2 regions of the Serratia sp. K1WW1 genome follow, and region 2 is predicted to be linked to the other one. Evidence: predicted binding sites of a transcription regulator. Region 2 holds the regulator's gene; the other holds the start of a gene.
What was found. Region 2 encodes PurR, which represses purine synthesis genes. Its sites were predicted from a motif close to CANGCAAACGTTTGCNTG; they were not measured.
Positions count from the first base shown of each region.

Region 1: ACX9GU_RS02685 (NCS2 family permease) is a predicted target of PurR. The motif match lies at 1,124-1,141, and genes of this name have one in related genera.

Region 1 is NZ_CM147697.1:587,427-590,843, forward strand. It holds gene ACX9GU_RS02675 (glutathione S-transferase family protein) at 1-438, shown strand, start outside; gene ACX9GU_RS02680 (VOC family protein) at 485-892, shown strand; gene ACX9GU_RS02685 (NCS2 family permease) at 1,280-2,641, shown strand; gene ACX9GU_RS02690 (Na+/H+ antiporter) at 2,826-3,417, shown strand, end outside.
Region 2 is NZ_CM147697.1:3,305,738-3,309,154, reverse strand. It holds gene punC (purine nucleoside transporter PunC) at 1-208, opposite strand, end outside; gene punR (DNA-binding transcriptional activator PunR) at 334-1,254, shown strand; gene purR (HTH-type transcriptional repressor PurR) at 1,287-2,312, opposite strand; gene cydH (cytochrome bd-I oxidase subunit CydH) at 2,637-2,726, shown strand; gene sodB (superoxide dismutase [Fe]) at 2,791-3,369, opposite strand.

The DNA.
Region 1 (3,417 bases), 2.7 Mb from region 2:
GACGCGCAAGGGTTATTCACGCCCACGGATTTTCACGCTCGCCAGGAGTATCGCTATTGGCTGCACTATGCAGAAGGGTCGTTGATGCCGCTGCTGGTAATGAAACTGGTGTTTAGCCGTTTAGGACACCCGCCGATCCCATGGGTGATACGCCCGATTGCCGGGGCGATCGGTAAAGGGGTACAGAAAGAGTATCTGGATAAGCAGATTGTCACGCATCGCGATTATCTGGAGCAACACCTGAATAAAAGCACCTGGTTTGTGGGCAATGAATTCAGCGCTGCGGATATCCAGATGAGTTTCCCGGTGGAGGCGCTAGCTGGGCGAGGCGGGCTGGATGGGTGCCCGAAACTGCAAGACTATCTGCAACGCATTCACGCGCGTCCTGCGTATCAGCGGGCTCTGGAACAGGGTGGGCCGTTTAGCGTGCTAGGGTGAAGGCTTGAACTATACTCGATAGGGTCACTTTCATAGGAGGTAGCCCATGGCTACGCAAATTTTTGTTAACCTGCCCGTCAGCAATTTGCCCGCTTCTATCGAGTTCTTCCGACAACTGGGGTTTATCTTCAACCCGCAGTTTACCGATGACACTGCCGCCTGCATGGTCGTGAGTGAGAGTATTTACGTGATGTTGCTGACTCACGAGAAATTCCAACTGTTTACCCCCAATCCCGTCAGTGATGCCAATAAAGCGACGGAGGTGCTGATTTGCTTGTCGCAACCCAGCCGTGCTGCGGTAGACGCGTTGGTACGCAAAGCCATTTCCGCCGGTGGCAATACTTATAATCAGCCACAGGATTACGGCACTATGTATGGCCATGGCTTCCAGGATTTGGATGGTCATATCTGGGAGTTGATGTATATGGATGAGCAGGCGATGCAGTCGCAATAATCTTTTCCGCCCCAAGCTGTCGGGGCGAACTCCCTTCTCAAGTCGTAATGCGATAAACCTCACATCTTCAACAATGCGCGTTCGCAATACGTTTTCGCATAAATTGTCGCGATCTTTAGTTGATCAGACGGCATAGAAGGCTAGATAATCGTTTGCCTTGAAAATCCCGCCCAGAAGCATTTGGGATTTTTAAGGGTAAGACCATCATAAATCACCCGCTGCATGCGATGAGAGTTAAACGTTTGCCTTTTACACGGCGTCTGTTGCCGCGTTCCTGAAGGGTAAGGAAGCGAACGTGACGGAAACGGTTTCGTAATGACCATGCATCAGTGGGATAACAAGCCATTTCATCCAGGCTGGCAGCAATGAAAAACAGGGGACAGCAACATGTCGAATTCTCAAGCAAATAACGCCGTGACACCCAAAGGCGGGCTTGATGCGTATTTTAAACTTACAGCGCGGGGTACCAACGTGCGTCAGGAAGTGGTGGCAGGGTTAACCACCTTCCTGGCGATGGTCTACTCGGTGATCGTGGTTCCCAGCATGCTGGGTAAAGCCGGTTTCCCACCGACTGCGGTATTCGTTGCCACCTGCCTGGTTGCCGGTTTGGGGTCGTTGCTGATGGGCTTGTGGGCCAACCTGCCAATGGCGATTGGTTGCGCCATTTCACTGACTGCGTTCACCGCCTTTAGTCTGGTGCTGGGTCAGCAGATCAGCATTCCCGTGGCGCTGGGCGCGGTATTCCTGATGGGGATCCTGTTTACCATTATCTCGATTACCGGTATCCGTTCCTGGATCCTGCGTAACCTGCCAATGGGAGTGGCGCACGGCACCGGTATTGGTATCGGCCTGTTCCTGCTGCTGATTGCGGCTAACGGTGTCGGTCTGGTGGTGAAAAATCCTCTGGATGGTTTGCCAGTAGCGCTGGGAGCATTTACCTCGTTTCCGGTGGTGATGACGTTAATCGGCTTGGCGGTGATCTTCGGCCTGGAAAAACTGCGCGTGCCTGGCGGCATCTTGCTGGTCATTATTGCCATTTCGGTTATCGGCCTGATTTTCGACCCGGCGGTGAAGTATCAAGGGCTGTTCGCCATGCCTAGCCTGGCGGGGCCGGATGGCAAATCGCTGATCTTCAGCCTGGATATCATGGGTGCGTTACAGCCGGTGGTGTTGCCAAGCGTGTTGGCATTGGTAATGACTGCGGTGTTCGACGCCACGGGCACCATCCGTGCGGTCGCCGGGCAGGCCAATCTGCTGGATAAAGACGGCCAGATCATTAACGGTGGCAAAGCGCTGACCTCTGATTCCCTGAGCAGCATCTTCTCCGGGCTGGTTGGGGCTGCACCTGCCGCGGTTTATATCGAATCTGCCGCGGGTACGGCGGCGGGTGGTAAAACCGGCCTGACGGCCACCGTGGTCGGGCTGTTGTTCCTGCTGATCCTGTTCCTGTCGCCGCTGTCCTATCTGGTGCCAGTGTACGCCACCGCTCCTGCGCTGATGTACGTTGGCTTGCTGATGTTGAGCAATGTCACCAAGCTGGATTTCGACGACTTTGTCGACGCCATGGCCGGTTTGCTGTGCGCGGTGTTTATCGTGCTGACCTGTAACATCGTGACCGGCATCATGCTGGGCTTCAGCTCGCTGGTGATTGGCCGCGTGTTCTCTGGTGAATGGCGTAGGCTGAACATCGGTACCGTGTTAATCGCGGTGGCGCTGGTGGCATTTTATGCGGGTGGTTGGGCAATTTAAGCCTTTCTTCAACGGGGCCATCCTCTGGCCCCGTTGTTCATTTCATTAAGACTATTCTCCCTCTTTTCTGCGACGTGTTTTGAAAGGCACAACAAGCTTTATAACTGAGAAAAAAAGTGATCTACTATTCGGACACTGTTACCCGCGCGCTTTGGTGATCTGAACTTAAGAGTCTAAGGAAAGCATGGAAATATTTTTTACAATCCTCATTTTGATCCTGGTGGTCTCCCTGTCTGGGGTGGTAACACGCATGTTGCCGTTCCAGATCCCGTTACCCTTGATGCAAATTGCCATTGGGGCTCTGTTAGCCTGGCCGAATTTCGGGCTGCACGTTGATTTTGACCCCGAACTGTTTTTAGTGCTGTTTATTCCGCCATTGCTGTTTGCCGACGGTTGGAAAACACCGACACGCGAATTCCTGCACCACGGGCGTGAAATCCTGGGGCTGGCATTGGTGCTGGTGCTGATCACCGTTGTCGGAGTTGGGTATCTCATTTACATGATGGTACCGGGCATTCCGTTGGTTGCTGCGTTTGCGCTGGCGGCGGTGTTGTCACCTACCGATGCCGTGGCACTGGGGGGTATTGTTGGCAAAGGGCGCATTCCCAGAAGCATCATGAGTGTGCTGGAAGGCGAGGCGTTGATGAATGACGCTTCCGGCCTGGTATCGTTAAAATTTGCCATCGCGGTGGCGATGGGCACCATGGTGTTCACCGTCGGTGGTGCCTCCATGGAGTTTCTGAAGGTGGCGATCGGTGGTCTGCTCGCCGGTGTAG
Region 2 (3,417 bases):
TACGGCCAATACGGTCGGACAGCGGCCCCCACAGCAACTGGGCAAAGGCAAAGCCTGCCAGGAAGATACTCAGGCTGGCGCTGATCGCCCCAGCGGAGATTTGCAGATCCTGCTGCATTGCCCCAAAGGCGGGCAGGTACATATCGGTAGCCAGATAGCCCAACATACTCAGGCCGGCCAGGTAGAACATAAATCCAAAATTTCGCATTGCTATTTCTCGTTAAAATTATGTTGTCGCAGGTTTTGAAGCGCCGGCAAGTGTATACGGCTGGATCTCTGCTTGTGAAACGGTAATATTTGCAAGGTGCTGTTAAAAAATTTGAAGGCAAACATATGTGGTCTGAATATTCACTCGATGTAGTAGATGCGGTAGCGCGGACCGGCAGTTTCAGCGCGGCGGCACAGGAGTTGCACCGCGTTCCTTCTGCTGTGAGCTATACGGTGCGTCAACTGGAGCAATGGCTGGCAGTGCCTTTGTTTGAACGCCGTCACCGCGATGTGGAACTCACGCCAGCGGGGGCGCTGTTTATTAAGGAGGCGCGAGTTGTTATCAAAAAAATGCTCGATACCCGACGGCAGTGTCAGCAGGTGGCAAACGGTTGGCGCGGGCAACTGCGGATTGCGGTCGATCTGATCGTCAAACCCCAGCGCAGCCGCCAGCTGGTGCTGGATTTTTATCGCCATTTTCCCGACGTGGAACTGATGGTACAGCCGGAAGTCTTCAACGGCGTGTGGGATGCGCTGGTCGATGGCCGCGCTGAGATGGCCATTGGTGCAACACGTGCGGTGCCGGTGGGCGGCGGTTTTGCCTTTCGCGATATGGGCTTTATGAATTGGCTCTGCGTAGTCCATGCTAAACATCCGCTGGCCGCCTTGCAAGGAAAGCTGCGAGACGATCAGCTACGACCTTATCCCTCGTTGCTGTTGGAAGATACTTCGCGCAATTTACCCAAGCGGGTGACCTGGTCGCTGGACAACCAGCGGCGATTGACCGTGCCGGACTGGGTTTCGGCGGTAGATTGTTTGCGTGCCGGGCTGTGTGTGGGCATGGTACCCGCGCATCGGGTATTGCCGTTGGTACAAAGTGGCGAACTGGTGGTATTACCACTGCATGAGCCTTTCCCGCCTAGCGCCTGCTGCTTGACCTGGCAGCAAAACGCCCAGTCTCCGGCCATGGCCTGGCTGTTGGACTATCTGGGCGACAGCGAAACGCTCAATCAGGAATGGCTCAGTGAAGAGGAGCCGGGTGCTTAATCGGGCGCAGTATTGCAGCGCCCCAACAGGAGTTAACGGCGGTAATCGACAAAAGGACCATCGGCGACTGAGCGGCGCTCGATGAGTTTTGGATGCACTTCAATCACCTGCGATTCTTCACGCTTGCTGATAATGCGATCCAACAGCATGGTAAAGGCCATCTCGCCCAGGCGCTCTTTCGGCTGGTGAATGGTGGTCAGCGCCGGGGTGAAGTAGCGGGCATTACGCACGTTGTCGTAGCCAATCACCGAGATATCCTGCGGTACACGCAACCCCAGCTCATCGGCGGCGCAGATCGCCCCCATGGCCATAATATCGCCGCCACAGAAAACGGCGGTTGGACGATGCTTTTGCGACAGGATCTGATGCATGGCTTTATAGCCAGATTCAGGCTCGAAATCCCCCTGCACGATCCATTCTTCGCGCACTTCGATGTTGGCTTCCTTCATGGCTTTCAGAAAGCCCTGGTGGCGACCTCCACCGGTATTACGCGCCAGTTGACCAGGAATGGCACCGATGTCACGGTGGCCACGTTCGATCAGGTAGCGGCCTGCCAGGTAGCCGCCCTCGAAGGCATTGTCGATAATGGTATCGGTGAAGTCTCCGCGCGCGGTACCCCAATCCATCACCACCATGGGAATATTACGGTAATCTTCCAGCATGCCCAGTAGCTGATCTGGATATTCTGAGCACATCACCAGCAGGCCATCGACGCGTTTTTGCGCCAACATCGCCAGATAGGCTTGCTGTTTATCCAGATTATTGTGCGAGTTACACAAGATCAGGGTATAGCCTTTGCTGTAGCAGCTGTTTTCCACCGCTTCGATCACTTCGGCAAAATAGGGGGCCTCGCTCGAAGTGGCGAGCAAACCGATCGATTTGGTGTGGTTGACCTTGAGGCTGCGGGCCACGGCGCTGGGTGAATAGTGCAGCTCTTTGATGGCGGCCCAAACGGCCGTTTTGGTATCTTCGGCGACGAAACGCGTTTTATTGATAACGTGCGAAACGGTAGTGGTAGAAACGCCAGCGCGTTTGGCCACATCTTTAATCGTTGCCATGTAAAAAATGACTCCTAAACCCACATGTTACAGCATGTAAGTATGATGTTAATCGTTTGCCTGCGTAGATCCTTTCCCAGATAAGCGAAAACTGAGTTTTTAGTGCTGAAGTCGTAAATCGCTTGAACAGGGAGGGGCAGTTTATCGGTACGCAGTTGTGAACTGCGGATTTTGTCGCATATTGAAGAAAAGTGGAAGAGCTAATCGGTAATTATCAGCGGGGAAATCATAACAAGATTTTAATCACGAACTGTGGGAAAATGATTTGACGTATAAACTGTGTGGCTTATGCTCTGGAAAAGCCAATCTGAGAGGGAGTTGTATATGGATACCGATTTGAAGATGTCATTACTCACCACCGTGGGTGCCTTGGCAATGATTATTGCTTTCAGTTTTATTGCCGCATTGAACTGATCCGCAGCAGAAAAACAGAGGCGCAGCTTGATGCCGCGCCTTATTATTAGCTAGCCACCCGTCGTTAAGCCAGGTTTTCTGCCACGAACGCCCAGTTCACCAACGCCCAGAAGTTTTCCAGGTACTTTGGCCGCGCATTGCGGTAGTCGATGTAGTAAGCATGTTCCCACACGTCAACGGTCAATAGCGGAACGTCTGCGCCGGTCAGCGGGGTTGCCGCATTCGAGGTGCTGACAATCGCCAGACTGCCGTCCGCTTTTTTCACCAGCCAGGTCCAGCCAGCGCCGAAGTTTTTCACGGCGGCATCGGTGAACTGCTCTTTAAAGGCGGCGAAGGAGCCGAATGACTTATTGATCGCCTCTGCCACTGCGCCCGTTGGCTCGCCACCACCTTGCGGTGATAAACAGTGCCAATAGAAGGTGTGGTTCCAGACCTGGGCGGCGTTGTTGAACACGCCGCCGGTGGAGGTCTTGACGATCTCGACCAGGGATTTTCCTTCGAACTCGCTGCCTTTCACCAGATTGTTCAGGTTAACCACGTAGGTGTTATGGTGCTTGCCATAGTGGTATTCCAGCGTTTCTGCGGAAATGTGCGGTTCGAGAGCGTTTTTCTCATATGGTAATGCAGGTAATTCAAACGACATTGCTTTCTCCTTTTATAGACAATACGTCTCTCCGACGCTGTGGGCCTG